4 regions of the Cupriavidus sp. YAF13 genome follow, and region 1 is predicted to be linked to each of the others. Evidence: predicted binding sites of a transcription regulator. Region 1 holds the regulator's gene; each other region holds the start of a gene.
What was found. Region 1 encodes FNR, which switches genes on or off when oxygen is low (the NO sensors DNR and NnrR bind a similar motif). Its sites were predicted from a motif close to TTGATNNNNATCAA; they were not measured.
Positions count from the first base shown of each region.

Region 2: a site for FNR is predicted at 3,173-3,186, ahead of AB4061_RS08500 (OmpW/AlkL family protein). Genes of this name have one in related genera too.
Region 3: a site for FNR is predicted at 3,245-3,258, ahead of AB4061_RS38750 (DASS family sodium-coupled anion symporter). Genes of this name have one in related genera too.
Region 4: a site for FNR is predicted at 2,091-2,104, ahead of hemN (oxygen-independent coproporphyrinogen III oxidase). Genes of this name have one in related genera too.

Region 1 covers NZ_JBFRDD010000079.1:18,041-26,035, forward strand. Annotated here, with positions in the region: gene nusA (transcription termination factor NusA) at 1-855, opposite strand, end outside; gene rimP (ribosome maturation factor RimP) at 852-1,340, opposite strand; gene rluB (23S rRNA pseudouridine(2605) synthase RluB) at 1,671-3,647, opposite strand; gene scpB (SMC-Scp complex subunit ScpB) at 3,653-4,729, opposite strand; gene AB4061_RS37405 (sulfite exporter TauE/SafE family protein) at 5,321-6,085, opposite strand; gene fnr (fumarate/nitrate reduction transcriptional regulator Fnr) at 6,384-7,109, shown strand; gene AB4061_RS37415 (hypothetical protein) at 7,196-7,441, opposite strand; gene AB4061_RS37420 (membrane protein) at 7,444-7,662, opposite strand; gene ccoG (cytochrome c oxidase accessory protein CcoG) at 7,733-7,995, opposite strand, start outside.
Region 2 covers NZ_JBFRDD010000007.1:193,723-201,717, forward strand. Annotated here, with positions in the region: gene AB4061_RS08490 (AMP nucleosidase) at 122-1,618, shown strand; gene AB4061_RS08495 (HD-GYP domain-containing protein) at 1,717-2,412, shown strand; gene AB4061_RS08500 (OmpW/AlkL family protein) at 2,465-3,109, opposite strand; gene leuA (2-isopropylmalate synthase) at 3,492-5,189, opposite strand; gene AB4061_RS08510 (DUF6587 family protein) at 5,969-6,289, opposite strand; gene feoB (ferrous iron transport protein B) at 6,308-7,995, opposite strand, start outside.
Region 3 covers NZ_JBFRDD010000091.1:12,980-19,094, reverse strand. Annotated here, with positions in the region: gene AB4061_RS38760 (transglycosylase domain-containing protein) at 1-346, opposite strand, end outside; gene AB4061_RS38755 (Ldh family oxidoreductase) at 400-1,449, opposite strand; gene AB4061_RS38750 (DASS family sodium-coupled anion symporter) at 1,475-3,016, opposite strand; gene AB4061_RS38745 (RNA-binding protein) at 3,428-3,682, shown strand; gene AB4061_RS38740 (tyrosine-protein phosphatase) at 3,747-4,538, shown strand; gene AB4061_RS38735 (acetate/propionate family kinase) at 4,705-5,931, opposite strand; gene AB4061_RS38730 (phosphate acetyltransferase) at 6,005-6,115, opposite strand, start outside.
Region 4 covers NZ_JBFRDD010000019.1:12,409-20,403, forward strand. Annotated here, with positions in the region: gene AB4061_RS16940 (c-type cytochrome) at 1-357, shown strand, start outside; gene hemN (oxygen-independent coproporphyrinogen III oxidase) at 421-1,851, opposite strand; gene AB4061_RS16950 (ABC transporter substrate-binding protein) at 2,258-3,400, shown strand; gene AB4061_RS16955 (ATP-binding protein) at 3,431-4,612, opposite strand; gene AB4061_RS16960 (response regulator) at 4,584-5,315, opposite strand; gene AB4061_RS16965 (hypothetical protein) at 5,745-6,377, shown strand; gene AB4061_RS16970 (intradiol ring-cleavage dioxygenase) at 6,367-7,083, shown strand; gene AB4061_RS16975 (UvrD-helicase domain-containing protein) at 7,350-7,995, opposite strand, start outside.

The DNA of each region.
Region 1 (7,995 bases):
GAACTGCGCCGGGTCTTCCGACCACAGCACGATGTCGACAGCTTCGCCGCCAATCTCGTTACGGACCGCGGTCACCCGCGTGCCGCGCACGCCGACGCAGGTACCGATCGGATCGATACGCTTGTCATGCGCCACCACGGCAATCTTGGCACGCACGCCGGGGTCGCGGGCAGCTGCCTTGATTTCCAGCAGGCCCTGCTCCATCTCCGGCACTTCGTTCTCGAACAGCTTGATCAGGAACTCGGGCGCGGTGCGCGAGAGCTCGATCTGCGGACCGCGTGCGGTGCGATCCACATTCAGGATATATGCGCGGACACGGTCGCCGGTGCGCAGGTTTTCCTTGGGGATGATCTGGTCGCGGGCCAGCAGCGCTTCCACGCGACCGGACTCGACGATCAGGCCCTTCTTGTCGGCACGCTTGACCGTGCCGGTCATGACCTTCTCGCCACGATCAAGGTAATCGTTGAGGATCTGCTCGCGCTCGGCGTCACGGATCTTCTGCAGGATCACCTGCTTGGCGGCCTGCGCACCGATACGGCCGAACTCGACCGACTCGATCTGCTCTTCGACAAACTCATCCAGCTGGATGTCCGGATCCTGCTCGCGTGCCTCGAACATGAGGATTTGCTTGTCCGGCTCCTGCAGGCCCTGTTCATCGGGGACTACAAGCCAGCGGCGGAACGTCTCGTGCTCACCGGACTCACGATCGATGGCGACGCGAATATCCACGTCTTCCTCGAAACGCTTCTTGGTTGCCGAAGCGAGTGCCGCTTCCAGCGCACCGAATACCACATCCTTGTCGACGTTCTTCTCACGCGCAAGCGCATCGACGAGCAACAGAACTTCGCGGCTCATTGCTTGTTCCCTTTTTTCTGATTTCCTTTGAAGTCGATCACCGGCACCAGGCGTGCGCGATCAACATCGGATATGGTGAATTCCAGCAGCGCCGTGCCGTTCTGGCCTTCGAACTCGAGGCCAATCTGCTCTGCCCCCGGCTCACCGGTAGGCGTCTGCAGGATGCCGACGAAGTTCTTCTGCCCGTTGACCGGAAGGCGCAAGGTAACCCTGGCTTCCTGGCCCGCGAAGCGGACGAAGTCAGCCAGTTTCTTGAGCGGCCGGTCCAGCCCCGGCGAGGACACCTCGAGGCGCTCGTAGTCGATGTTCTCGACGGTGAGCACGTGGGTAAGCTGACGGCTTACCTTCTCGCAATCCTCAATGACGATGCCGGTTTCAGGCTGATCGATATAGACGCGCATGAGTCCGCCTGGAGCGCGCTCGAGCTCAACCAGCTCGTACCCCATGCCGTTCAGGGTGGTTTCGATCAAATCTGCCAGATGCACTGTATTCCCGAATAATGGCCATCAATACCGTGGCAGACCCAGCCCATCGGCACGGCCGTCTTGATTGACGGCTTCAGCCAGCTTGCCTGCCAGTCATCCCGACCGGCGCGCCGCGAAACACGGCAAGCACACGAAACGGGCGAAGCAAAAAAAAATGGGCGCAATGCCCATCATTCGCCCACCCTTTTGCAGGATGACTTTTGAATAGACTTTGATTATACGCTGTCGCGGTACAAAAGGCAAAGGCACCCGGCTTTGGCGCGGCAGGGAAGCGGCCTGTGCCGCTCTTTCCCCCGCCAGGCCCGCCCAAGGCGCCCTGCCTCGCATCGCTCAACGATTGCCGTCGCGGCCACCGCCACGAGGACGGCGGTTGCCGTTGGGCTTGCCGGCCTGCGGCATCACATTCCCATTGGCTTCGCCGCCACCGCGGCGCTGGGAACGATTCTGACCGCCGCCCATACCACCACCCATACCACCCATACCACCCATGCCCCCCATGCCGGCGCCACGGCCGCCACTGCGACCGCCACGACCCGGGCCGCCCGGGCCGCGCGGGGAACCCGCCGCGCCACCGCCCAGCTTGGTGGTATGGGACGTCAGCAGGGTCGGGCCACCGATGTAGCCCATCGACGTTTGCATCGGATCCGGCTGACCGCGGCCAGCGCCGCTGCCGCGCGGGCCGTTGCCGCGGTTGACGCGCGGCAGGCCGTCCATGCCGGTCGGCATCGGCATGCCGGCAATGGCTGCCTCGGTGCGCTGCTGGCGGCCACCTACCTTGCTGCCGCCGCGAGGACCGCTATCCCCCTTGGACGGCGCCTTCAGGCCGATGGATGCCATCAGCGCGCGCACGTCGTCCGCCGCGAGTTCTTGCCAGCGGCCGCGCTTCAGGCCGCGCGGCAGCAGAAACTGGCCGTAACGGGTACGGATCAGGCGCGACACGGTCAGGCCGACGGCCTCAAACATGCGGCGCACTTCGCGGTTGCGGCCTTCGGTCAGCGCCACGTGGTACCAGTGGTTGATGCCTTCGCCGCCACCGTCCGCGATACGCAGAAAATTAGCCTCGCCATCGTCGAGCTTGATACCATGCAGCAGGCGCTGGCGATCGGCCTCGGCCAGCTCACCCAGTGTGCGCACCGCATATTCGCGCTCCACGCCGTAGCGCGGATGCATGAACTTGTTGGCGATATCGCCCGAGGAGGTGAAGATCAGCAAGCCCTCGGTATTGAAGTCGAGGCGACCCACGGCCACCCACTTCCCTGCCTTGATGCGCGGCAGGCTGTCAAACACGGTCGGACGGCCTTCCGGATCCGACTGGCTGACGATTTCGCCGGACGGCTTGTGATACAGCAACACGCGCGGCGGCTTGGACGACACACGGCGGTGGATCAGCTTCCCGTTGACCCGGACCTGGTCGGCCGGCAGGATGCGCTGGCCGATGTGGGCAGGCAGGCCATTGACCGAAACCCGGCCCTGCAGGATCAGCTCTTCCATTTCCCGGCGCGAGCCCAGCCCACCCTCGGCGAGCACTTTGTGCAGCTTGGGCGCATCGTCGTCTGCAGACAGCTCGCGCACCGGCTTGACCCGGGCCTGCGGACCGCTCGACTCTTCCTGGTCGTACTGACCGGAAATGACAAAGCGGAACAGGTCCTCACCGCTCGCAGCGGCGGCGGGCGCCTTCTCAGGCACACCCGCGGCTGGGCGCTGCGTGCCGCCCTTGCCCTTGCTGCCCTTGCCTTGCTGGCGCGGGCCGCCTTGCTGCCCTTCGGTGCCGCCGCGGCGGGCGGAGCCTTGCGGCTGCTGGCCTTGCTGCGGCTTGCGCTTGCGGGCGCCATTCCCGTTCGGGTTGGCGCGGGCGCCATCGCGCTGGCGCTCGCCCGCGGCTTCTCCGCCAGCTTCGCTTACGCCTTCGGCATTGTCGTTACTGAAGTTGCGGCGGCCTCGCGGCGCCGGGCGCTCGCCCATCTGCTCGCCAGCCTGCACAGCCTCGCCTTCCGCGGGCTTGCGCTTGCCACGCGTACGTCCCTTCCTTGTGCCGTCGCCACGCGCGTCTTGCGCGGCGCCCACATCGGGGCTGCCAGCAGGGATTGGCGCCCCGCCGTCCGCGGCACGGCCGCCATCGCGGTCCTGCGCGGCCTGGCGGCGCGTGGCCACCAGATTGCGCAAGCCACGGCGCAGGCCCTTGCGGCGCGGCGCGCCATCGGTGCCGGCGCCGCCTTCGGCGCCATTGCCGGCATCGCCGGCCGGCGTATCCGCCTGGCGGACGTCTTGATCAGAATCGGACAAGGTATTCACATTCGGATGTTGCATGGTGTTCAGTTGGACACGCGCTGGTCGTGCTCGTCGTGCTCGCTGGGGTGCGCCGGATTCGTCGTGGACGCCCCCGGGACTTCGGACGCCTGCGCGCCGGAGGCCACTTGTGCGTGGTAACCGTTGGCGGGCGTGTCCGTTTGCTCATTTGTCTCACCGTCTTCGACGGCTTGCTCCTCGGCTGTGTCGCCGGACTGCGCGCCGGCGGGGTCGGCGGACACCGGCTCGCTCGCCAGCTCACTGCCTGGCCCGGGCGTCGCCGGCACTTCCGACTCGGCCTCGGACGCGGGTGTGAACCCGGCTTCCGCTTGCGCCAAAGCCTCCTTCCTTTCAAACGCATCCACCAAATCGGCGATGCCATCCGTGGCGCCGGCCGCAAGACCGTCGGGGGCAACCACGCCGGAAGGGGTCGGTTCACCCTCTCTGGCATCCGCCGCAACCAGTGTGGCAGCGCCGGCCTGATCATCGCCCGGTTCCGCGAATGCCTCTTCGTCGCTATCCGCCGGCACCGTGCCCAGCGCCTCGAAGTCAATCGGCTCCTGATTCAGCAGCGCGACCTGCGCCTGGGCCTGGATGTCTTCCAGCGGCGGCAATTCATCTAGCGTACGCAGGCCAAGATCATCAAGAAAATTCTTGGTGGTGGCATAAAGCGCAGGCCGTCCGGGCACGTCACGGTGGCCGATCACCTCGATCCAGCTGCGATCCTCGAGCTTCTTCACGACTTCGGTGCTGACCGCGACACCGCGGATTTCCTCGATATCGCCCCGTGTGACCGGTTGCCGGTAGGCGATGATCGCCAGCGTCTCCATCACGGCGCGGGAGTACTTGGGCGGCTTTTCGGGATTCAGCCTATCCAGGTATTCACGCATGACAGGGCGGCTCTGAAAACGCCAGCCACTGGCCAGTGCCACGAGTTCCACGCCGCGCTGCTCCCAGTCGCGGCGCAGCTCTTCGAGCAGCACGCGAATGGTGTCGGCACCGACGTCGTCGGCAAACAGCCGGCGCAAGTCATTGACGCGCAAGGGTTCCTGCGCGCAGATCAGCGCGGTCTCGAGGACGATCTTCGCCTCTTGGGTATTCATGTTGATTGCGTGCAGCCTGTCTTTGCACCTGCGCCCCGGTTGATCCCGGGCGCACTGGAGATTGCGGGTTCAGCGGTAGGGATTGCCACCGCCATCTGGCCGCGCAGCCAACCGCATGCTTGATGCATGCCAGCCGTGCGCCTTCTTCTATTGCATCGGGTGCCGGACCTGACCGGCAGGAGATCGCCCGGCCACCGGCTTTATCTGCCAGTCGACGGAGCCCTTGCGTCGCGCCTTCCCCCTGATGTGGCGGACCTGTCCGGCGCGGCGTCTATCATCGAACGCGCCGGGTGCAAGAAAATACGGATATCGGGCCTGCTGGCCTATTTCACCCCGCCCTGCCGTAGCTGGTCTTTTGAACCGAATCTTGTGAACCGGACGGCGGATGGGGAACGGTCCCTGGCGCTGATGCCTGCCTTGGTGTTCCTGGCATGCATCCCTGAGCAGCGGATGCTACCTGACGATGCCACGATGAAGTACGCTGCGCGATATCGCTGTTCTTGCGATTGTATGGCATTCCCTGGCAAACCTGCAACCGATTCGCACAGCTACCTCAGCAAGGAAGTGACAGATACACCACGAAACAGCGCTTCAGAAGACCAGACAGAATCCGTGCGCGGCAAGCGTCTCAGGCAAAAGCAGCGCGCGCGCCACCCCGGCCAAGCCAAAGGCCACCACCGCAAGGCCAGCGCCAGCCCGCAACGCCGGGCGCCGCGAAAGCTGCCTGAGATAGCCGGACAGGCCCGAGATCACCAGCAGATTCGGCAGGGTGCCCAGGCCAAACACGGCCATCACCAGCGCGCCCGACGCGGCATTGCCGGCCAGCAATGCCATGGCAAGGGCGCCGTACACCATGCCGCACGGGACCAGCCCCCAGGCCAGCCCCATGCCGTAGCGGCGCAGCAACCGGCCCTGCCCCTGCGCCCGGGCCGCAGCCGGCAAGCGCGCCCCGACGGCGCCAAGGCCGCGCAGCAAGCCGCCCGCGCCACGGGCGGCGAGCCGCTCCAGCCAACCCGTACCCATGGTGCGCCCGCGCAACATCCACAAGCCCGACAACACCAGCATCACACTGCCGATCCCAAACAGCCAGCGCTGCAGCGGCAGGTACTGCGCCCCCCAGACGCCAGCGCCCAGGGCGCCCAGCAAGGCCCCCAGCACCGCATACATGCTAAGCCGCCCGGCATGCATGACAAGCAGTTCCAGCAACCAATGGCCGGGACGCCGGAGCACCGTGGCAGGCACGCGCGCAACGCCGCCCTGCTCCGCCGCCAGCGCGATCCCGCCGCACATGGCGGCGCAGTGCACGCCGCCCAGCAAAGCCAGGGTAAATACGCTGATAAGCACGCCTATGGTCAACTTCTCCTCCCAATCACACAATCGCAACGTCCGGCGCGGTAAAATGCGTCGAACGCGCCCCCGCAGCTCCAAGAGGCGCTATCAACATGAGGCCTTGCGCCCGCGCACACCAGCGCGCTCGCACAACATGACGACGGGCACGGCAAGCCGCGCTGCACAGATAGCGCACTGCCGCAAGACCCGCGCGCCAGGCCGATGTGGATGGCGCTTCCAATCGACGACTCTCAACGTCAAGCTCTCAACTCAATGCGCCTGCCACATCGCGCTTGATTGACTGCGCTAAACCGACAGGCCCCAATTGCTCACCACCATTCCCATTACCGAGATGTCGCCCCGCTGCTCCACTTGCTCGCTCGGCCAGCTCTGCCTGCCCGTCGGCATGTCGCAGCAGGACCTCGAAAAGATGGATACGCTGGTCCAGGACCGGGTGCGCGTACGCAAGGGCGAAACCCTGTACCGCCTCGGCGATCCTCTCACCGCCGTCTACGCGATCCGCTTCGGCACGCTCAAGACCCACCTGACAATGGAAGACGGCCGCTCGCAGATCACGGGCTTCCACCTTCCCGGCGAAGTCGTCGGCCTTGACGGCCTCGGCGAGATGCAGCACGCGTCGGATGCCACCGCGCTGGAAGATACCGAAGTCTGCGTGGTGCGCTTCGGCGATCTCCAGACGTTGTCCAACGTCCTGCCTTCCCTGCAGCACCAGTTCATGCGCCTGATGAGCAAGGAGATCTCGCAGGACCAGGTCATGTTGATCACACTCGGATCGATGCGCGCCGAGGAGCGGCTTGCCGCTTTCCTGATCAACCTGTCCGAGCGCTTGTCCGCGCGCGGCTATTCGGCCTCCGAGTTCGTGCTGCGCATGAGCCGCGAGGAAATCGGCAGCTACCTGGGGCTCAAGCTCGAAACCGTCAGCCGCCTGTTCTCGCGCTTTGCGGAAGCCGGCCTGATCCAGATCCGCCAGCGGCACGTCAAGCTGGTCGACATGGTGGGGATCAAGCAGATCGTCAACAAATCCTGCTGACGTGCTCGTCGCGGGCCGCCCTCGCCCGCGGCGGCACGCCGCGATGCCGCGCCTGCTGGCCTGAACCGGCAAGGCGCGCATCGCAATCACTCCAGCTCGTCCGTGTCCGCCAGCCGCGTGGGCATGGTGTACAGCGTCAAGCCGCTCGACAGCGCGCACAGCACCCACGCGATCAGGAAGCCCACGGTGTAGACCGCCTCCCGCGATGCATCGACCGGCTGGCCGAAGAAGCGCAGGTCGCCGGGATCGACCATGGAGAATACCAGCGCGGTGGTCAGCCCGGCGACCAGGAAAGCGGGCCACAGCACCCACATCAGCCAGCGTAGTCTCATGATCACCTCGCTTGCGCCGCGACCGGCGCTGCCTGGCGTGCCGCGCTGCCCGCCTTCTCGACCACCAGGCCGTGGCGCGCCACCCCTTCCTCAATGGGTGGATCCGGGTGGGTCATAGCCAGCCAGATCGTGACCCCGCAGGCCACCATGGCCACGAACGGCCCACTCATCAGCAGCCACGGCCATGGCTCCTTCCACCAGGGATTGCTTTGCTGCGTCATCTGGCCTCCTCCTCTAGATCTAGATCCCGTATGTTGCGTACGGATTGGTGCATCCAGCGTCCCCGCCGCCTCATAGATTGCGCGGCACGATAAAGCTGGTGCTCTGTCGAATCTCTGCGCCATGGCTGCCCGCGCCCTCGTCGGGCACCGCGGTGACCGTGACCTCGATCTTGTGCGTGCCCTGCGCCGCGGACTCGATCGGCACGCGCACCCGGATGGGAATCAGGCGATTGGATGTGGGTTCCAGGTTGCCGGCAGCGTGATCATATTCCACGGCCAGGCCCTTGAGCTCGCCGCTGCCCGCGCTGACGGCGACGCGCATCGGTGCCTCGG
Region 2 (7,995 bases), on a different contig from region 1:
GGGGCGTCACGAGGCGAGTGCGGCGCGGGGCCGCAAAAAAGACTGCAGGCAGTGTAGCGAGCGCGCGAAGGCCCGTCAATTTGCGGCAGGCCATGTTGCTTCCGCTCTGTAGCGGGGTATCATGTTTCCCATGAATGCCTCGATCTTCTCTTCCGCCCATCCGGCCGATCAGCTGGCCGAGTTCTCCGACGCCGACGCGGCGCTGGCTCGCATCCGTGAAATCTACGATGCCTCGGTCGGCGCGATCCGCGCGCGCTTCGATGCCTTCGCCCAGGGCCAGCCGCTGCCGTCCGCGGCACATGCCTGCTACCCCTACCTGGGCATCTCGGTCAATCTCGAAACCATGGTCACCGACAGCCGGCCATCCTGGGGCACGGTTGCCTACCCCGGGGTCTACGGCACCACGGTCACCCGCCCCGAACTGCTGGCCGATTACTACCGCGACCAGATCGAGCGCCTGATACGCTACCACCGCGTGCCCGTGGTGGTCGGCGTCAGCCGCCGCCCGATCCCGTTGCCGTTCGTCATCGAAGCCTCCACCACGGACATCAGCTACACCCAGGCGCGCGAGCTCGAAGCCTCGTTCGTGCTGCCCGAGCTGAGCCGCATCGACGACGCCATCGCCAACGGCACCTATGAGCCGGTGCCCGGCGAAGCCTGGCCGCTCTCGATGTTTCCCGGCGAGCGCGTGGACCTGGCGCTGCAGCGCCTCTATCACTACACCGGCACCGCGCCCCAGCATTTCCAGCGCTTTGTGCTGTTTACCAACTATCAGCGCTACGTCGACGAATTCATTGCGCTCGGCCGCTCGCTGATGGCCGCCGAAGACGCGCAAGGCGCGGACGGCTACGTGCGCTTCGTCGAACCCGGCGATGTGATGCAAGAGCGCGGCGAGGCCGAACCCGACGACGCGCTGCGCCCGCGCGCGTTGCCGCAGATGCCCGCCTACCACCTGGTGCGCGAGGACAATCTCGGTGTCACGCTGGTCAATATCGGCGTGGGCCCGTCCAACGCCAAGACCATGACCGACCACCTTGCCGTGCTGCGCCCGCACTGCTGGCTGATGGTTGGCCACTGCGGCGGCCTGCGCCGCTCGCAACAACTCGGCGACTACGTCCTGGCGCACGCGTATGTGCGCGACGACCACGTGCTCGATCACGACCTGCCCCCCTGGGTGCCGGTGCCGCCTATCGCCGAGATCCAGGTCGCGCTGCAAGAGGCCGTGGTGCGCGTGACGGGTTTGTCCGGCAACGAGATGAAGACCCGCATGCGCACCGGCACCGTTGTCTCCACCGACGACCGCAACTGGGAGCTCAAGTCCAAGGCGTTGTACGCCCGCTTCAACCAGTCGCGCGCGATTGCCATCGACATGGAAAGCGCCACGGTCGCGGCCAACGGCTTCCGCCTGCGGGTGCCGTATGGCACCTTGCTATGCGTGTCCGACAAGCCGCTGCATGGCGAACTCAAGCTGCGCGGCATGGCCAACGCGTTTTATCGGCAGCGGGTGAGCCAGCATATGTCGATCGGGCTGGAGGCGATTCGCATCTTGCGCGAGGGCGGTGCCGAGCAACTGCACTCGCGAAAGCTGCGTAGTTTTGACGAGCCGGCGTTCCGCTAGGCAGGCGAAATGCGCGGCCACGAAGGCGGTTCGCCATCGGCTATTGGCGATATGCCTTGGCAGGCATAGAATCTCGCGCTTCGCCCAGCTTCAGCACCATGACTACGAATCCCCATGCGGTTATGACGCTGGCCAGCCTGACGCTCGCTGGCTGCTTGCGTTACCCGCATGCATCGGGCCATCTCGTTCGCACCGCGACGATCGCCGCCTGCCTTGCCGATCTGCTCGGGCTGGATGCGGCGCACTGCGAGCGCATACGGCTCGTCACGCCGGCGCACGACGTGGGCAAGCTCGCCATCCCCGATGCCATTCTGCTCAAACCTGGCAAGCTGCTCCCTGAAGAGCGGCAGGTGATCGAGCGGCATGCCGAGATCGGCGCGAACATACTTGCGGGCAGCGCGGACGCGCTGATGCGTCTGGCGGCGCAAGTCGCGCACCATCACCATGAGCGTTTCGATGGCACGGGCTATCCACGCGGCCTGGCCGGCAAGGAGATCCCGCTGGCCGCGCGTATCGTGGCGCTGGCCGACGCCTTCGATGCCATGACGGAGTCGCGCTGCTATCGTCCCGGCATGAGCGACGACGATGCGTTGTCGATTGTCTCGGCAGGTTCCGGCACGCATTTCGACCCGGGCGTGGCGAGCGTTTTTCTCGCCAACATCCCGCAGATACTGCAGAGCCGGCAATCAGCGCAAGCGCTGCTTGATGCTGGCCCGGAGCTGGCCGTGGTCGCGCGCTTCTATGGCTTGAATCGCAACGCATTGCGGCAGATCCCGCGCCCAGCCAGAGCCTGACGCGGTATCAGCCGCGCGCTCGTTGTGCGGTGGCGTGCCGTTCCGCGTTTCGTCAGAAGCGGTAGCCCACACCCATGCTGAACAGCCACGGGTCCAGGCTCACGTTCGAGACCTTCACGCCGGCCGCCTTCACATCGCTCGACAGCCACACCTTCTTGACGTCGGCATTGAGGAACCAGTTCTTGGTGAGCTTGTAGTCCATGCCGATCTGCAGGGCCGGCGCCACGCTCCAGCTATCGAGCGACAGCGAATTGTTGGCAATGTCGGCGCCCCAGATGCGCGTGAAGTTCAGGCCGGCGCCGATATACGGGCGGAAGGTGCCGTTGGGAATGAAGTGATACTGCACCAGCAGCGTCGGCGGCAGATGGGTGAAGGAGCCGATCTTGTTGCCATCCAGGTAGACGTTCTGCTTCTGCGGCACGGTCAGCACCAGCTCGGCGGCGATGTGCGGCGTGAAGAAGTAGGTGACATCGAGTTCCGGAATCCACTTGTTGTTGACCGTGATGCGGTCCGAGGCGCCAACGCCGCCGATCGGGTCGGACTTGCCGGCCATGTCGAGATAGGTGCCGCGCAGGCGCACCATCCAGTTGCCCTGCGCTTCATCGGCAGCAGCAGCGGGCGTTGCGGCAACGGCGCTGAGCACGGCAAGGGTAGCAATGGCGGTGGTGCACAGACGGGTAGGCAGGTGCTTCTTCATGATGGTTGGCTCGTGTTTTAGGAAACTTCACGCACAGTGTGGCGCAGCGTTTCCGGTCGAGCCTTGACCGAGAGCAAGAAGATGGGCATCGGTGGCGCGCACACGCGCATGCGTCGCCGCGTTGCGACAGTCCCCGCTCGCGCCGGGGTGCTTGCGCGCGAGCCGCGCAGCGCGCTTTCGCATTTCCAATCCCGGGCCGGGCTTCTAAGGACATGCGCAAATATTCGTGGCAGCAAGTTTGCGCCCGCTTTACGCTGTGCACACAGTCAAGCAACGAGCATGTCGTGGGCGTCCCGCAAGGGCGTCTTTCCGGGTGTGCCCCGTGGGGGCGGGGCACACCGGTTTTTCTGCGCCGAGGCCTTGGGTCCGGACGCGGGCGGCATCAATCGGCCAGGGCTTGCTCGCGCCGCGGCTGGCCGGCTGCACGCAGGTGGCGGTTCACGCCCGACACCACGGCCTTGAGCGATGCCGTGACGATACTGGCGTCGATGCTGGCGCCGAAGCCCGTGGCGGAGTCTCCTACCCGCACTTCCACATAGCAGGCCGCGGCAGCATTGGCGCCGCTTGACAGCGCGTGCTCGTGGTAATCCATCACGCGCACCGGCATGTCCAGCGCACCCTTGAGGCCGCTGACAAACGCATCGATCGGGCCGTTGCCCCGGCCGCGCGCGCTGAGCGCTTCGCCATCGCGCAGCAGCGCCACTTCGATCTCAACCTGGCCGTCGCTGCCGGACACCATCTGGTGGCCCACATAGCGCAGCGGCGCCTCATCTTCGAGATACTCGCGCTTGAACAAGCCATACAAGTCATCGGCGCTGGCTTCGAGCCCGCTCTCGTCGGTCATCGACTGCACCGCGCGGCTGAACTCGATCTGCAGGCGGCGCGGCATATAGATGCCGTGCACCTGTTCGAGCAGGTAAGCCATGCCGCCCTTGCCGGACTGGCTGTTCACGCGGATCACCGCATCGTAGCTGCGGCCAAGGTCGGCCGGATCGATCGGCAGGTAAGGCACCTCCCAGATCGCATCCGCCTTCTGCTGCGCGAAGCCCTTGCGAATCGCATCCTGGTGCGAGCCGGAGAAGGCCGTGAAGACGAGGTCGCCCACATACGGGTGGCGCGGATGCACGGGGAGCTGGTTGCAATCCTCCACGCACTGGCGCACTTCATCGATGTCGGAAAAATCGAGCCCGGGGTCCACGCCCTGCGTGTAGAGATTCAGCGCCAGCGTCACCAGGTCGACATTGCCGGTGCGCTCGCCATTGCCAAACAAGCAGCCTTCCACGCGATCGGCGCCGGCCATCACGGCAAGTTCGGCGGCTGCCACCGCGGTGCCACGGTCATTATGCGGGTGCACCGACAGTACGATGTCCGCGCGCCGTGCAAGATGCCGGTGCATCCATTCGATCTGGTCGGCGAAGATATTGGGCGTGCTGCATTCCACCGTGGTCGGCAGGTTGAGAATGAGCGGGCGCGTGGCGCTAGGCTGCCAGATCGCGGATACCGCATCGCAAACCTCGAGCGAGAAATCCAGCTCGGTCATGCTGAAGGTCTCGGGCGAGTATTCGTAGCTCCATGCCGTCTCGGGCATGCCGTCGGTCAGCGCCTTGATCAGGCGGGTGCCCGCCAGCGCGATCTCCTTGACCTCCTCGCGGCTTGCACCAAACACGATGCGGCGAAACGCAGGGGCGATGGGGTTGTAGAGATGCACCACGGCGCGCGCGGCGCCGCGCACGGATTCGATGGTGCGCTGTATCAGGTCTTCGCGCGCCTGGGTCAGCACCACGATGGTCACGTCGTCCGGGATGCGGTCTTCCTCGATCAGCATCCGCACGAAATCGAAATCGGTCTGCGAGGCAGAGGGAAACGCCACCTCGATCTGCTTCAGCCCGATCTTGACCAGCTGCTCGAAGAAGCGGAGCTTGCGCTGCGGGTTCATCGGCTCGATCAGGGCCTGGTTGCCATCGCGCAGATCCGTGCTCATCCAGACCGGCGCGCGCGTGATGCGCTTGGCGGGCCAGGTTCGGTCGGCGATATCTACGGTGGTGGCAGGGCGGTATTTGGTGGCGGGGTTGCGCAACATCATGACGGTTCTCCTTCCTCGCGGGAAGATGCAAGACACAAGAAGCAAAAAGCAGAATGCAAAAAGCAGGACGCAAGATCGCCAGGGCGCCGAAGCGCTCAACTGCGAAGGCGTCGGAAAGCTAATGCGGAAAAAGGGTGGCGCGAGGCTGCCGAACTGCCACTAGGCCCTAGGCCCGGCAACCGATCAGTAGGTCTAGCAGTAGCGAGGAGGAAAGACGCGGCGCCGACAGGGCCGGTGCAACGGGAGCAATGGCGGTACCCAGCGCGCGACCTGCTGCCGGCACGCGCGCGGCTGCAGCGATGCGGGAGGCATCGGCGGCGCGGCGGTGAAAGCAGGTGGCTTGGTGCATTGCGTGGTGTGTGTGAGCGGTGCGGATGACGCGGCTTACGCAAGGTGCCTCGATCACTTGCACATGTACTGGTACTTGTATTTGTCATGCATGCCGAGCCCGCTTTTCAGCGGCCGGCATCCGGCAAGAATAGTCGAGAACGCGAAAGGGCGTCAAGGACGAGCGGGACGAGTGCGCCGAGTCCCCTGCGGATCTGAACCGCAGCCGATTTCCATCACGATTCCGGGAACGGTGAGCTGATGCGGCGCCCGGCATGTGTTCCTGCCGGGCGTCGTTGTTGATGGAGATCGTGCCGCGCAGATGCCGGCGAGGAGGGAAAGAGGGAGGGAGGCGGTGCCGAAGACGCTGTGAACCAGCGCGGCGAACCCAAAGCGTACCCGTTTCTGCGTGGATCAAAAACGTGGCCAGCGATGGGTTTTGGGGCGTATCAGCGCTTGGCCACGAAGCGGATGACCTGCTCGCCGGCCTGTTGGGCGGGCACTTGCTGCGCGCTGTCGGTGGTGCTGGAGCTGCAGGTATTGCAGCCGCCGCTGTCGCAGCCGCTGGCGCAGCCGGCCGCTGCCTGCGGTGCCAGCCAGGCCACCGCACGCTGGCGCCAGCCGGTGGCCGCGGTGCCACCCAGGCGCGCCGCCAGCCCGCTCTTGATCCGTTCACGGGTGCGCGGTGCATAGCGCGCCAGCACGGAGAGCGTGCAGGCCAGCACGATCAGCGGCACCAGCAGGGTTTCAAAGGCGTGGTAAAGGCTCATGGCGGCAATGTCCTCGCTTTAGCTCAGCATCAGGGTGATGCGGTACGTGGCAAAGGCAGCCAGGTAGCCCAGGCTTGCCAGGTAGGCCGTCGAGGCGGCCATCACCTTCCAGGAGCCGGTTTCGCGCCGGATCACCGCCATCGTGGAGATGCATTGCGGCGCGAACACGTACCAGGCCAGCAGCGAGAGCGCCGTGGCGAGCGACCATTGCGCGGCGATCATCGGCACCAGCTGGCTGGCCATCGCGTCCTCGCTGCCGGACAGCGCATAGACGGTGGCCAGCGCGCCCACGGCGACTTCGCGCGCGGCCAGGCCCGGCACCAGCGCGATGCAGATCTGCCAATTGAAGCCGATCGGGGCAAAAACATGCTCCAGCGCCCGGCCGATCATGCCGGCGAAGCTGTAGTCGATGGCCGGGGCGGTGGCGCCGTCCGGCGGCGACGGGAACGTGGCCAGGAACCACAGCAGCACCGTCAGCGTCAGGATCACCTTGCCCACGCGGGACAGGAAGATGCGGGCACGCTCCCACAGGCCGATCGCCACGTCGCGCGCATTGGGGATGCGGTACGAGGGCAGCTCCATCATCAGCGGGTGGTCGGTGCGGTCGCGGCGGAAATACTTCAGCACGTACGCCACCACCAGCGCGCTCACGATGCCCGCCACATAGAGGACGAACAGCACCAGGCCCTGCAGGTTGAACATCCCCATCACCGTGCGCGCCGGGATGAAGGCGCCGATCAGCAGGGCGTACACGGGCAGGCGCGCGGAGCACGTCATCAGCGGGGCCACCAGGATGGTCGCGAGGCGGTCGCGCGGGTCCTGGATGGTACGCGTGGCCATGATGCCGGGAATCGCGCAGGCAAAGCTGGAGAGCAGCGGGATAAAGGAGCGGCCGGACAAGCCGGCCCCCATCATCAGGCGGTCGAGCAGGAAGGCGGCGCGCGGCAGGTAGCCGGACTCCTCCAGCGTCAGGATGAACAGGAACAGGATCAGGATCTGCGGCAGGAACACGACGACGGCGCCCAGGCCGGCGATCAGGCCATCCACCAGCAGGCTGCGCAGCATGCCCTCGGGCAGATGGCTGCCGACGATCTCGCCGAACCAGTGCACGCCGCCCTCGATGCCGTCCATCAGCGGGGCGGCCCAGGAGAACACCGCCTGGAACATCAGGAACAGCAGCACGGCCAGGATCATCAGGCCGAACACCGGATGCAGCAGGATGCGGTCAAGGCGGTCGTCCATGGCCGCGGTGCGTGCCGGCATGGTCACGGCGGCATCCAGCAGGCGCTTGACCTCCTGGTGCACGTCCAGGTCGGATGCCGGCTCGGGGGCTGCAGCCGGCACTTCAGGCAAGGCCGCGTCCAGTGCGGCCAGCAGGCTGGCGGCGCCATCGCGCTTGACGGCAATCGTCCGGACCACCGGCACGCCGAGCGCGGCGGCCAGCTTGTCGTGGTCGATGTGGATGCCGCGCTTGGCCGCGGCATCGCTCATGTTGAGCACCAGCACCATCGGCAGGCCGAGGCGGCGCAGTTCCAGCACGAAGCGCAGGTGCAGGCGCAAATTGGTGGCATCCACCACCGACACCAGCAGGTCCGGGCGCGGCTCGCCCGGGCGCTTGCCCAGGCAGACGTCGCGCGTGATGGCTTCATCCAGGCTGGCTGCGTGCAGGCTATAGGCACCCGGCAGGTCCAGCACACGCACTTGCC
Region 3 (6,115 bases), on a different contig from region 1:
TCTTCTGGCGCGAGAGGAAGAAATTACGCGCCACCTGCATGGTGATGGTGGAGGCGCCCTGCGACAGCTCATCGGACAGGTTGGCCACGCCGGCGCGGATCACGCCGACATAGTCGATGCCGTCATGCAGGTAGAAGCGGTCGTCCTCGATGGCTACCACCGCCTGGGTCAGCTTGGGCGGTATCTCGCCGATGGGCACGTAGCCGGGCGACTGGCGAAAAGTGGTGAGCGCATCCAGCGTGGGCAGCTGGCGCTGAGCGACGAGCACGGCGAGCGTGCCGAGCAGGGCCGCGCCCAGGATGAGCAGCAGCACCAGCTTGAGAAAATTCGACCAGAGACGTTCCATGGGCCGTATTGTGCCAGCACTGGCCATGCCACTGCCCAAGCCGCCCCGCCGGTTCAGCCTGCCGGCAGCGCCACGCCAAGTTCCTTTGCCAGCGTTTCCAGGTTGCGCCAGATCGCCGCGTTTACCTCCAGGTGGGTGGTGCTAAGCGCGCGGTTGGCGGCTTCGAACTCGCCAGGGTATTGCACGCTGTCAAAGCCCGGGGCGGGCGGGGTGTCGTGCAGGTAGTTGACGAAGGCTTCCACCTCCGCGCTCTGCCAGCTCAGGCCCAGGTCGAGCTCGGGGTTCATGAGCACCGCGAACATATTGTTGGTGGCGACGCCGCCGCGCGGGTTGTCCGGCTGGATGGTGCCGCCGCCGGACAGCACGCCGGCCAGCAGCTCCGCCACCACGCCGAGCGCATAGCCCTTGTGGCCGCCGAAGGGCAGCAGCGCACCCGGGTGTTCGCTGAACATGGCCCCGGCATCGGTGGTGGGGTTGCCGCCGCTGTCGATGATGCTGTTCTCCGGCGCGGGCTCGCCTTTCTCGGCCAGCACGCGGGCCTTGTTGATGGCGATGGCGCTGGTGGCGATATCCACCACCAGCGGCGGCCGGCCGTTGGGCATCGGCCCGGCGAAGCACAGCGGGTTGGTGGTCAGCCGCGCGGTGCGGCCGCCGTAGGGGGCCACCACCGGGGAGCGGTTGATCACATTGGTAAAGCTCAGCAGCACGAAGCGCTCCTTGGCCACCATCTCGCCGTAGTGCCCCATGCGGCCCAGGTGGTGCGAGCGGCGCAGCGTGACGATGCAGTGGCCGTGCCGGCGCACGCGCTCGATGGCGGTCTCGATGACGCGCTTGCCCACGTGCTGGCCGAAGCCGCCGTTGCCGTCGAACACCAGCAGGCTGTCGCGGTCGAGCACGCATTCGGCGCGGCCCGCCGGGTTGACGTTGCCGGTTGCGAGTGAGCGCTGGTAGTTGGGCAGGATCGACAGGCCGTGGCTGGTGTAGCCGCAGCGATCGGCCTCGACCAGGTGCTCGGCCACGTCGTTGGCGATGTCGGTCGGCACGCCTTGTGCGGCGAGCAGGTCGCGGGCGAGCTGGGTGGCGGATTGCAGTGTTATCTTCATGTTCGTTCCTTGTCCCGGTGTGCGCTCAGATCCAGCCCAGCCAGCGCCAGTAGGTGGCGGCAAACAGCAGCATCAGGGCGTAGCCGATCACCGTCACGGGGATGCCGACCTTGGCGAACTGCTTGCCGTTGAAAGTGTCCGTGCCCAGGCAAACCATGTTTTGCGGTGCATTGATCGGCAGGATGAAGCCGAAGCTCACGGTGAAGCCGAGCAGCATCGTCAGGCCGATCTGGTTGATATCGCCCGGCAGCGTCTGCAGCACCGAGATCAGGATCGGCAGCAGTGCCGCGGTGAGCGCGGTGGCGCTGGCAAAGCCGAGGTGGATCAGGATCAGGAAGGCGGCCAGGATGGCGAACACCAGGATGGGGCCTTGCGTGGCGAGCCCGGAGTTGGCCACCACGAACTTGCCCAGCCACTGGCCGGCCTGCGTGGTGAGCAGCGCGGTGCCCAGGCTGATGCCCACCCCGAACACGATCAGCGTGCCCCACGGCGTGCGTTGCTGCATGGTCTTCCAGTCCATCACGCCAATGCGCGGCATCATCAGGATCACCAGGCCGACGAAGGTCACGGTGGCGGTGTCGAACTGGTGCAGCTTGCCCTCGGTTGCCCAGAACAGCAGCAGCCCGATGGACACGGCGGCAAGCCGCTTTTGCGGGCCGCTCATCGGGCCCAGCCCGGCGAGTTCCTTTTGCACGGCTTCCTTGCCGCCGGGAATGGCCTCGGTCTCGGCGGGCAACAGGAAGCGCACCAGGAAATACAGCACGACCGACATCACGATGGCCCACGGCGCGCCGGCGATCAGCCATTGCAGCCAGGTGATGCGCTCACCCAGCAGCTTGTCCATGAAGCCCACCGTCAGCAGGTTCTGCGCGGCGGCGGTCTGGATGCCGACGTTCCAGATGCTGGTGGCCATGGCCACGGTGATCATGATGCCGGCGGCGATATTGGATTTCTTGTCGACCCCGAAGGCCGCGATCACGCCCATCATGATCGGCACCACGCAGGCGCTGCGCGCGGTGGCGCTCGGCACCACCAGCGACAGCGCGATGGTCACCACGATGCTGCCGATCAGGATGCGCCGCGTGCTGGTGCCGATGGCCGACAGCGTGACCAGCGCGATGCGCCGGTCGAGCCCGGTCACCGTCATCGCCGCCGAGATAAAGAGGGCGGCGGCAACCAGCGCCAGRGCGGTATTGGAGAACCCTGCCAGCGCCATGCCGAGCGCGCGGGAGGTGCCGTATTGCGTGGCCGGGTCGGCCACCGTGGGCGCAAAGCCGATCAGCGCGGCCATCAGCGACGTGATCATGATGGCGCTGGCCTCGTAGGAGACCGCCTCGGTGATCCACACCACGATGGCAAAGGCGAGGATGGCCAGCATGCGGTGTCCCGCCACCGGCAGGTCCGGGGGCAGGGGCAGGGCGAGTATGCCGATCAGTACCAGGACGGCGGCGTAGAGCCCCCATGGCGTGGATTTACCGGGCGCGGCCTGCGGCACGGCGGCAGCCACACCGATGGAGGCGGGGGCGGCTGCGCGGACGGCTTGGGTTGGAGTGTGCGGGTCTGTCATCGCTTTGCCCTTTTCTTGTCTTGTTGATCTTGGTTCGACACGGGAAGGCGGACGTCACGCGCGGGCAAATGGCTAACCTGTGACTGGCAGGGTGGCGGCGTCGTTCGGCGGCTTTCCGTGAAGACCTGGCGGAGGCGGGAGACCGGCTTGCGGCCGGGCTGCCGCGTTCGACATGGGGAAATTATCGTGCCGGCCAACGGTGACTGTCGAGAGTGGATCCGGGCGCATATGACGCGGATCAAAGAACCGGCTCGTGCAGGGAAATTTCTATGCGCCATGCGGTCAGACTTTCAGATCATTGAGATCATTGCGCGACAAGGCCTTGTGGGCGTTGCGCAGCGTGCGCCACCACCGGTGGCCCCGCACGCTGGCGAGCCGCGCGAACGTGATCTGAAAACATTGGAGTGCATGATGAAGGTTTTAGTGAGAGGACTACGTGCCGAAGTCGACGCATCGGCGCTGCGCACGGCGCTGGCCGCCTACGTGCGGGTCAAGGACATCGAGCTGATCCGCGAGGGCGACAGTGCGCATCCCTGGGCCTGGGTCGACCTGGATCTCGACGATGTGGACCCGATGAGCGTGTGGAAACTGGTGGCAAAGCTCGATCGCCGTTATATTGCTGGCTGCCATACGCGCTGGCATGTGCCGGCCTATCGCGCGCGCTGAGCCGCCGCCACGTGCGGTGCGGCGCGCGCGCCACCGAACGACAAAGACAGGGCAGGGACACACGATGCAGGAAAACATGGCCGATGCGCCATCACAAGGTGCCGGCGTGCCGGGCAACGCGGCGCTGGCGCTGGACAATGTGGTCAATCTGCGCGACCTCGGCGGCCTCGCCACGCGCGACGGCCGCCGCGTGCGTGCCGGCAAGCTGTTTCGCAGCGGCAACCCGGGCCTGGCCAGCGCGGCGGATATGGAACGGCTGCGCGCATTGCAGCTGGACATGGTGATCGACTTCCGCTCGGCCGGTGAGAAGACCGCAGCGGAAAGCCCCTTTGGCGAGGCCTTCCGCTGGGTCGCCACGCCGGTGCTCGAAGGCAGCATGTCGATGGCCGAGCTGATGCCGCGTTTGCGCGACGGCAGCGCGGCGCAGATGGAGGCCTTCATGCTGGAGGTCTATGGTGACTTTCCGCGCAAGTACCAGGCTGCCTTCGGCGGCTTCCTGAAGACCGCGGAGCAGGGCGGCAACCTGCTGTACCACTGCACGGCGGGCAAGGACCGCACCGGCTTTGCCTCGCTGCTGCTGCTGGCCGGCCTAGGCGTGGAGCGCGACATCATCATGGCCAACTACCTGGAATCGAATCACTGGAACCAGGGCTTCAACCAGAAGATGAGCGCCGGCGCGGCGCAGTTTGGCGTCGATCCCGCGGTGATGTGGCCGTTGCTGGTGGTGAAGGCCTCTTACCTGGAAGCCTCGATGCACGCCATCGAGCAGGACTACGGCGGCATCGATGCCTACCTGGGCGATGTGCTCAAGGTGGATGCCGAGCGCTTGCGCCAGGCCTATCTCGTACGCGCCTAGCGAGCGCGTCATTCCCCAACGGGCCGTTAGCGCGCCATCGGCCATCGTAGCCAAGCGAGGCAGGCGGCCGGCAGGGCTATAGCCCCGCCGCAGTCGTTTTTGGTGCCTCTTTTGCCAATGTCAGGACTTGTCAAAAGCGCATTACGCCCGTAGGGTCTCGGAAGCGCTACGCGAGCGCGTTGTGCTCCATCATGATGCGTGCGGTATTGAGCGCGATCATGCCTTCCTCGTCGGTGGGCAGTACCAGGACCGGCACGCGGCTGTTGTCGCGGCTGATGCGCTGGCGGTTCTCGTTGTTGGCGCCGGCGTCCAGGCTGATGCCGAACAGCTCCGCCAGCCGCGCGCAGATCTTCTCGCGCACCGGCGGCGAGTTGGCGCCGATGCCGGCGGTGAACACCAGCGCATCCAGGCCGCCCAGCGTGGCCGCCAGCTTGCCGATTTCCTGCGCCGCGCGGTAGGCGTAGAAATCGATGGCCAGGCGCGCGCGCGGCGCGTCGCTGGCCAGCAGGGCGCGCATGTCGCTGCTGACGCCCGACAGTCCCTTCAACCCTGACTCCTGGTACAGCATCGTCTCGATGTCCTTGGTGCTCATGCCTTGCTGCGACAGCCACAGGATGGCGCCGGCATCGATGGCGCCGCAGCGCGTGCCCATCGGCAGGCCGTCGAGCGCGGTCAGGCCCATGGTGGATTCCACGCTGCGCCCCTCGCGCATGGCGCACAGGCTGGCGCCGTTGCCCAGGTGCGCCACGATCACGCGGCCCTGCGCCAGATCGGGCGCGATCTGCTGCAGGCGGCGCGCGATGTACTCGTAGGACAGGCCGTGAAAGCCGTAGCGGCGGATGCCGCGTTCGAAGTATTCGTAGGGCAGCGCCAGCAGCTGTGCCAGCGGGTCGTGCCCGGCGTGAAAGGCGGTGTCGAAGCAGGCGACCTGCAGCAGCGCCGGCGCGGCGGCGCGCACCGCGCGGATCGCCGTGAGATTGTGCGGTTGGTGCAGCGGCGCCAGCGGGACCAATGCTTCCAGCTTGGCAATGACGTCGTCGTCGATCTTCACGGCCGCGGAGAAATCCGCGCCGCCGTGCACCACGCGATGGCCGATTGCCACCGGCGGCGCATCGCGCAGCCCGATGCTGAGCACCAGCCGGATCAGGCGGAAGGCGGCGTCGTGATCGGCCACCTGCGCCACCGGAAAGCGTTCGTCCGCGACCACGCGGCCGTCCGCCATGCTGGCGGTGAGGCGCGGCGATACGCCGATGCCTTCGATCTGCCCGTGCGCGCTGAGCACCGGGTTGATGTCGGCATTGGCGTGCGCGGCCTCGGGCACGGCGTACACCGAGACCTTGACGCTGGAGGAGCCGGCATTGACGACGAGGATGGTGGGATGGGTGGCGCTCACGCTCGCAAGCCTCCTTGTGACGTTGACGTTGACTGTGACGGTGGCCGAGGTGGTGACCGAGACGGTGGAGCGTTCAGATCTTGCCGGGCGCCTGGCCGGTGCGGCGCGCATGCGCCAGCAGCACGGCAATCGCGCAACTGCCGATCCGCGCGCGCACGCTGTCGGCGCGGCTGGTGAGGATGAT
Region 4 (7,995 bases), on a different contig from region 1:
GCCGCCGCTCCGGCTACGGCTGCTGCCTCGGAGGCCGCGGCGCCTGCCGCAGCCGCTGCTCCGGCAGCGGCACCTGCAGCCGCAGCACCGGCTGCTGCAGCAGCCGCGCCGGCTTCCGCCGAAGTGGGCAAGAAGGTCTACGAACAAGTCTGCGCCGCCTGCCACGCAGCCGGTGTTGCCGGTGCGCCGAAGTTTGGCGACAAGGCAGCCTGGGCGCCGCGCCTGAAGGAAGGCATGGACGCCGTGCACGCCTTCGCCCTGAAGGGCAAGGGCGTGATGCCGCCGAAGGGCGGCTACGCCGGCCCCGACGGCGACGTGATGGCCGCAGTGGACTACATGGCCAACGCTTCGAAGTAAGCGCAAGCAGCTCTCAACAAAAAGCCCGCGGCATGCCGCGGGCTTTTTGCTTTCCGGTGTGGCTCAAACCACGCGCGAGTAGCGCGTTGGCATTGGCAAAGGCGTACCCGCATCAGCGCTCCGGATGGCAGCGGGCTCCGTGCGCCGGGCATCCTCGCGCAGGAAGCCGTCGAACACCATGGCCAGGCGGCGCACCAGCAAGCGCCCCAGCGGAGTCACCTCGATGCGGCCAGGCTCACAGCGCACCAGCCCGTCTTCGGCCAGCCGCGCCAGCTCCGCAAGCTCGTTGGCGAAGTGCACGGCAAAATCGATGCGGTGGCGCGCTTCGACCGCCGCCAACTCCAACACGCCATTGCACATCAGCGCGCCAATCACATCGCGCCGCAAGTGATCTTCGTCGCGCATGGCGAAGCCGCGCATCACCGGCAGCACGCCGGCGTCGAGGCCACTGTAGTAGTCATCGAGCGTGCGGGCGTTCTGCACGTAACGGCCCGCCACCGCGCCGATTGACGAAACGCCGAAGCCGAGCTGGTCATGGCCGGCATGGGTGGAATAGCCCTGGAAGTTGCGCTGCAGCCGGCCCTCGCGCTGGGCCACGGCGAGTGCGTCGTCCGGCAGCGCGAAGTGGTCCATGCCAATGTAGACATAGCCCGCGCCGGTCAACTGCTCGATCGTGCCGACCAGGATGTCGAGTTTTTCGGCGGCGGCCGGCAGTGCGCTTTCATCGATGCGCCGCTGCGGCTTGAACACGTGCGGCAGGTGCGCGTAGCTGTACACCGAGAGCCGGTCCGGGCGCATCGCCAGCACCTGCTCCACGGTGGCGGCAAAACGCGCCGTGGTCTGGTGCGGCAGGCCGTAGATCAGGTCCATGCTGACCGAGCGGAAACCCAGCCGGCGCGCGGCGTCGACGACCGCCTGCGTCTCTGCCAGCGATTGCACGCGGTGGATGGCGCGCTGGACCTCGGCGTCGAAATCCTGCACGCCCAGGCTGATGCGGTTGAAGCCGAGTTCCGCCAGCAGCGCCATCTGCGCGTCGCCGATGCGGCGCGGGTCGATCTCGATCGAGTGCTCGCCCTCGGGCAGCAGGTGAAAATGCTGGTGCAGCGCGTCCATGACGCGGCGCATCTCGGCGGGATCGAGGAAGGTCGGCGTGCCGCCGCCCCAGTGCGACTGCACCACCTCGCGCCGCGTGCCGAGCTGCTGCRCCACCAGTGCCATCTCGCGCGCCAGGTAGTCCACGTAGCGTGCGCTGCGGCGGTGGTCCTTGGTGATGATCTTGTTGCAGCCGCAGTAGTAGCAGATGTTCTCGCAAAACGGCACGTGCACGTACAGCGAGAGCGGCGCGGCGGCTTTGGCCGTGTTGGCGGCGTGGGTGGCATGGGTGGCGCTTGCAGCGCAATCGGCCAGCGCCTGCTGGTAGTCCTGCGCACCGAAGCCGCCGTGGAAGCGGTCCGCCGTCGGGTATGAGGTGTAGCGCGGGCCGTTGATATCCATGCGGCCCGCCAGCGCGCGAAAGTCCGACAAGGCATGCCGGTCCGGCGCGGCCGCGCTCCGTCCCGCCGGCTTGCCGGTGCAGGCGGCGCCGCAATTGCCGGAGCAGGTGCGGGATTGGCTCGATACGGCAATGGGGACGGACATTGCGTCGGGAAACGGGGCGGGGGCAGTCGCAGCCATGGAGCGGCCTTTGTCGTGGATTCGATGGCCCATCGTAGGGCGCGCCGCCCGCGCCTGCGTTGACCGGGGTCAAGCCGCGGCCCATGACATGCTGCGCGCCACGCACCGGAACATGCCCGGCGTCATGCCAGCGTCACCTGGGCCGTATAGGCTGCGCGGCGCTCTCCCCAATCATGCAATTCCTGCAATTCCTGCAATTGCTCTGCACCTGGCCTGGCGGATTCCCATGCACGCTTCTTCCCTGATCGCCAACCCCGCACGGCCGCCGCGCCGCCGGGTCCTGGCCGCACTTGGCAGCGCCATGCTGGCGCCCGCCTCCTTGCTGGCGCAGGCGCCGCCGCGTCGCCCGCTGGTGATCGGCCACCTGGTGGACCGGGGCGGCGCCCAGGCCGATCTGGCGCGCGACTACCTGGCGGGGGCCAAAGTGATGTTCGATGCGGCCAACGCCGGTGCGCGTGAACCGCGCGTGGTGCATGTGGTGCGCGAGGTCGACGCCGATCCGCGCGCGGCCACCGCGCAGGCGCTGTCGCTGGTCGACGGGGAGCGGGCTGAATTGCTGTTCGGCCCCAGCGATGCCCTGCTGCCGGTGCTGGCCGCCTCGCCCGAGCTGGCCCGGCGCGGCGTGCAGATCGTGGCGCCGTTGTCGGGGCTGTCGCTCGCGGCGGATCACGTCTGGTACACGCGGGCCGACTACCGCAGCGAACTAGATGCGGCCATCCGGCAGTTGCGCAGCTATGGCCTCAAGCAGCTGGTGCTGGCCGTGGTGCCCGATTTTGCGGCCGGCAGCCTGGCTAGCGGCACGCCCTGGCGGCGCCAGGCCGAGCAGGAGGCGGGGCTGCAGGCACTCACGCTGGATGCAGGCCGGGGCAGCGACGCCAGCGCGGTGGCGCTACGCATCGCCGCCGCGCGCCCGGCCGCGGTGATCGTGGCGGGCGATACGCTGGCCTACGGCAATCTTGGCCGCGCGCTGGCGGCGCGGGGCTGGTATGGCTTCCTGGTGGGCTTGTCGGCGGTCAATTCGCTGGCGGCACGCGAGATTCTTGGYGCCGGCTACACCGGCGGCATCGTGCTGACGCAGATCGCCCCGGGGCCGCAGGACCTGACCCTGCGCGTGGTCAAGGAGCACGTGAGCCGGATGAAGCAGTTCCTTGACGAGCCCCCCTCGCCGGCCACCCTAGCCGGCTATATTGGCGCGGCCTGGCTGGTGCGCACGGCGCTGGCCGCGCCGCGCGGGGCCACCCCGGCTGACCTGCGGCGCGCGCTGCAGGCCCGCGTCGACGTGGGCGATTTCGTGCTGGATTTCACGCACGGCGCGCGCGGCTCGCAGTATGTGCAGCTTGCGGCGATGGGTGGTGGCACGGCGCGGTAGCGGCAGCGCTGGCACCGGGCCGCCCGCGGCTCAGGCGCGCGGCAGCACGATGCGCACCCGCAGGCCACCTTCCGCCCGGTTGGCCAGGCTGAGCTCGCCGCCGTGGCGCGAAACAATATCCGCAGCGATCGACAGGCCCATGCCGACCCCGCCGGTGGCACGGTTGCGTGAGGATTCGAGCCGGTAGAACGGCTCCAGCACGCGTGCCATTTCCTCCGGCGGAATGCCGGGGCCGTTGTCGCACACATCGATCACCACCCGCTCGGCGCTGTCTGCCAGTTCGATGCGCGCGCTGCCGCCGTAGCGGTGCGCGTTCTCGACCAGGTTGACCACGGCCCGCCGCAGTTCGGCCGGATAGGCCAGCAGTGGCTCGGCGTCGCCGGACAGGGTGACGTCCTGGCCGATCTCCGTGGCGTCGTCCACCACGGCCTGCAGCAAGGCATGCACATCCACCCGCTGGCGCGGCGCGGCGGCGCCGTCACGCTCGCGCAGGTAATACAGGGTGGCATCGATCAGACCGTTCATCTCCGCCAGGTCCTGGCGCAGGCGATAGCGGACCTGGTTGTCGTCGACACCTTCGATGCGCAGGCTCATGCGGGTAAGCGGGGTGCGCAGGTCGTGGGACACGGCAGCCAGGAAGCGCGATTGCTGCGCCAGCTGGGTACGGATGCGCTGCTGCATGTGGTTGAAGGCCTTGGCCGCGGCGCGGGCCTCGGCCGGGCCGCTGTCTTCGTCCAGTGGCGGGGCATGCACATCCTGCGCCAGCTGGCCGGCACTGCTGGCCAGGCGCTGGACGGGCCTGGCCAGCAGACGCGCGCCCACACACGAGGCGGCCACGATGGCAGCGAGCTGGAACAGCAGCCCCAGGCGGGGCGGCCCGAGGCCATGGGCCCGGCGCGGGCGGCGTGGCGGCACTGGAGCCCCAGCTGTGCCCTGGCCGTTGTCCGCGCGCGCCTCGGCATCCGGCGGCGGCGGGAACGCGCCCCGCTGGCCCTCTTCACCCGGAGGCGGGGGCGGCGGCATATCGTCGCCGGGGACGAAGGTGAACCCGGTATGCCCCGGGCGCGGGAACACGCTCTCGATGACCGTGACGCCGAGCAGGTGCACGGCCAGCATGATCGCGGCCATCACCAGGAACAGCCGGATGAACATGGAGTCGTGGCGGGCCACCCAGCCCGCGCGCTCAGGCTTCGACGGCGCCGGTGAAGACATAGCCCTCGCCTCGGACGGTACGGATCAGCGTTGGGTCGCGCGGATCGTCGCGCAGCTTCTGGCGCAGGCGCGAAACCAGCAGGTCGATGCTGCGATCGAAGACATCGAGATCGCGGCCGCGCGCCTGGTTGATCAGCAGCTCGCGATCCAGCACGCGGTTCGGATGCTCGATGAACGCCAGCAGCAGCCGGAATTCCGCATTGGACAACGGCACCACGGTTTCCTCGCCATCCACCAGCTGGCGCAGCGTGGTGTTGAGGCGCCAGTTGCCAAAGCGCAGTTCATGGCCGCCCGGCACCGCCGGGCGCTTCACGCCGCCGCCTCGGGCACGGCGCAGCACGGTGTGGATGCGCGCCACCAGCTCGCGCATCTCGAAGGGCTTGGTGACGTAGTCGTCGGCGCCCACCTCCAGCCCGACCACGCGGTCGGCCAGCTCGGTGCGCGCGGTGAGCATGATCACCGGCAAATCGCTGCGCTCGCGGATCTCGCGGCACAGCGTCAGGCCGTTTTCGCCACGCAAAGAGAGGTCGAGCACCACCAGGTCGTAGTCGCGCGTGGCCATGGCGGCGCGCATGGCGGCGCCGCCTTCGGCGCCGTCGGCTTCGATGCCAAAGGTGGATAGGTACTCGGCCAGCATGGAGCGGATCTGCGGATCGTCGTCGACGATCAGCAAATGAAGGGGCGAGGCGGGAGAATGGTCCATCGGGTTTCGTCGTGCTTTGCAGCGGTTCGCCGCGTCGTTCGCGGCAGGTTGGTGCGCCGGCAGGCCGGTATTGCCGCGGATTGGCGGGGCGGATCAGGGCGGCCCGGCAAGCCGCCGCCAGGGATTCACTCTACCAGCCCGGCGCGGCGGCCTGATAGGCAGGGTGTGGCCGCTTTGTACCGGGCTTGATACAAAGCGGCGCGCCCGGCGGCCCGCTTTGTACGGCATTGCTTCCGCGCGCTGACCAAGCGCTCAAGCAACGGCGGGCGGGCCTTTCTACTATGGCATGTCGTTATCCCGCCGCTTTTGTGCGTGCCAGTTCCTGACCGGCAGGCCACGGCAGCCCGGCGCCCCCGCTATGCTTGAAACCATCGGCATCACGTTGGCAATCCCGGGCCTCTCCCCGCATGACCTCCATGGAGAATCCTTGTGACCCAGCCCCAAGCCTTGCTGCCCCGCATCCGCTCCTTGTTGTCCCTTGCCGTGCTGTGCGGCGCCAGCGCCTTGACGCTGCCGGCGCACGCACTGCAGACCAGCCCGCAGGCAATTGCCGGCCACGGCCGGCCGGCGGCACCCGCATCGCTGCGCGAAGCGCTGGCGCTCACGCCCGCCCAGGCCAGCCTATGGCAAGCCGCCCTGGACGGGGCGCGGGAAGCGCATGCGCACGCGCTGGAACTGCAGGCGCGCTTTATCCGCGAAGGCGGCGGCCCCGGCCAGCCAGAGGGGCCCGAGTCGTCGCTGCGCGCCCGCGCGGAGCGGGAAGACCGCCTGCACGACGCGCTCGACAAGGATCGCCGCGCTGCGCGCGATCGCTGGATCGCATTTGAGGAAAGCCTGGATGCCGGCCAGCGCAAGCGCCTGCGCGACATGCCGGAGGTCCGCCTGGCGGGTGCGCCGTGGGGCGCATTCGGCCCCGGCCCCCACCCTTTCCCCGGCGCCATGGCAGGCGGCATGCCCAGCCTCGGACCGGCGCCCATGCCCTGCGCCTTCGGCGCGAACGGCCCATTCGGCGTACCCGGCGCTGCGGGGCTTCACCAACAAGGAGCGCCAGATGCCCAGTAAGTCCCTCGACCTCGCAGGCCCGATCGCAGCTAACGGCGGCCGCCGCCGCTTCCTCGGTGGTGTACTGGGAGGATCACTCGGTGCCGGGTTGATCGGGCTGGCGGGCAACGCCGCCGCGCAGCCTGCCGCCTGCCTGCTCACGCCGGCCCTGACCGAGGGCCCGTTCTATATCGACCAGGCGCTGGTGCGCAGCGATATCCGCGATGGCCGGCCGGGCCAGTTGCTGCGGCTCCGGCTGCGCGTGGTGGACACCGACCGCAGCTGCACGCCCGTGGCCGGCGCGCTGGCCAGCATCTGGCATTGCGATGCCGGCGGCAGCTACAGCGGCTACGACCAGGGCAGCATGCACGCCGTGCCCGCCAGCCCCACCCGCTTCCTGCGCGGCGTGCAACCTACCGGCGCCGATGGCGCCGCGCAGTTCCTGACGATCTACCCGGGCTGGTACGCGCCGCGCGCGGTGCATATCCACTTGAAGATCCATCTCGGCAAGACCGAGGTACTGACCAGCCAGCTGTTTTTCGACGATGCGCTCAGCCGCGAGGTGCATCTCCAGCATGCCGCGTATCGCGCCCGAGGCGCTTCGCCAGTGCAAAACGCGCAGGACGGCATTGCCGGCACGCGCCCCAACCTGCTGCGGGTACGCCGCCTGCGGGATGCGGCCGGCACGCTGGAAGGCGAATTCACCCTGGGCATCGCGCGCGCCTGACGGCCACGGGATCTGCCGGATGGATGCCCTAAAAAAACGCCCCCGTACCCAAGTGCGGAGGCGCTGAACAGGGAAGAAGTCGGGCGTGTTGCCCGGCCACGCTGCTCCGAAGGGACGGAACGGCGCGGCGCCTGGTCCATACGTCGGGCCAGGCACCGGCGATGTTAGACAGACATCGGACGGGGGTCATGTCCCGCTTGTAGGCCAATGTATCGACTTTGTACGATTGGCACCGGGATGGGGCACGGAACGCCCGCCGGGGCCAGTCATGCCGAGGTCTTGCCGGGCGTTCCCAGCAAGGCCTTGAGCCCGGCCAGGCGGTCCTTGGGGCTCATGGCGGGCGTCTCGTCCTTGATCGCGGGCGCCTCTTCTAGCTTCATCTCGCCGATAAAGCGCGAGGGCTCGCAAGAGTAGGTATCGCGGGCGCGCTTGCGCTTCTTGCACCAGCTCAGGTGCAGGCTGCGCTGCGCACGCGTGATGCCTACATACATCAGGCGGCGCTCTTCCTCGATCTTTTCGTCGCTCATGTCTTCGTCTTCGCGGCAGTGGGGCAGGATGCCCTCTTCCACCCCGACCAGGAACACGTGCGGATATTCCAGCCCCTTGGAGGCGTGCAGCGTTGACAGGCGCACCGCGTCGGGATCTTCCTCGCGGCCTTCGAGCATGCTCATCAGGGCCACGGTCTGGGTCAGCTCCAGCAGGTTCTTGCCTTCGTCGCCAAAGCCATCGGCGGTGTCGAAGCCGGTGGCCTCCTCGCCCTCGCCCGAGGCCTCGGGCTTGGTGCCCTTGCGCTTGAGCCAGTCGAGGAATTCCAGCGTGTTGGTCCAGCGCGACTGGGCCTGGCGCTCGTCGAAGGTGTCGTACAGGTAGGCCTCGTAGTGGATGCCTTCCATCATGTCGTCGAGCACCTGG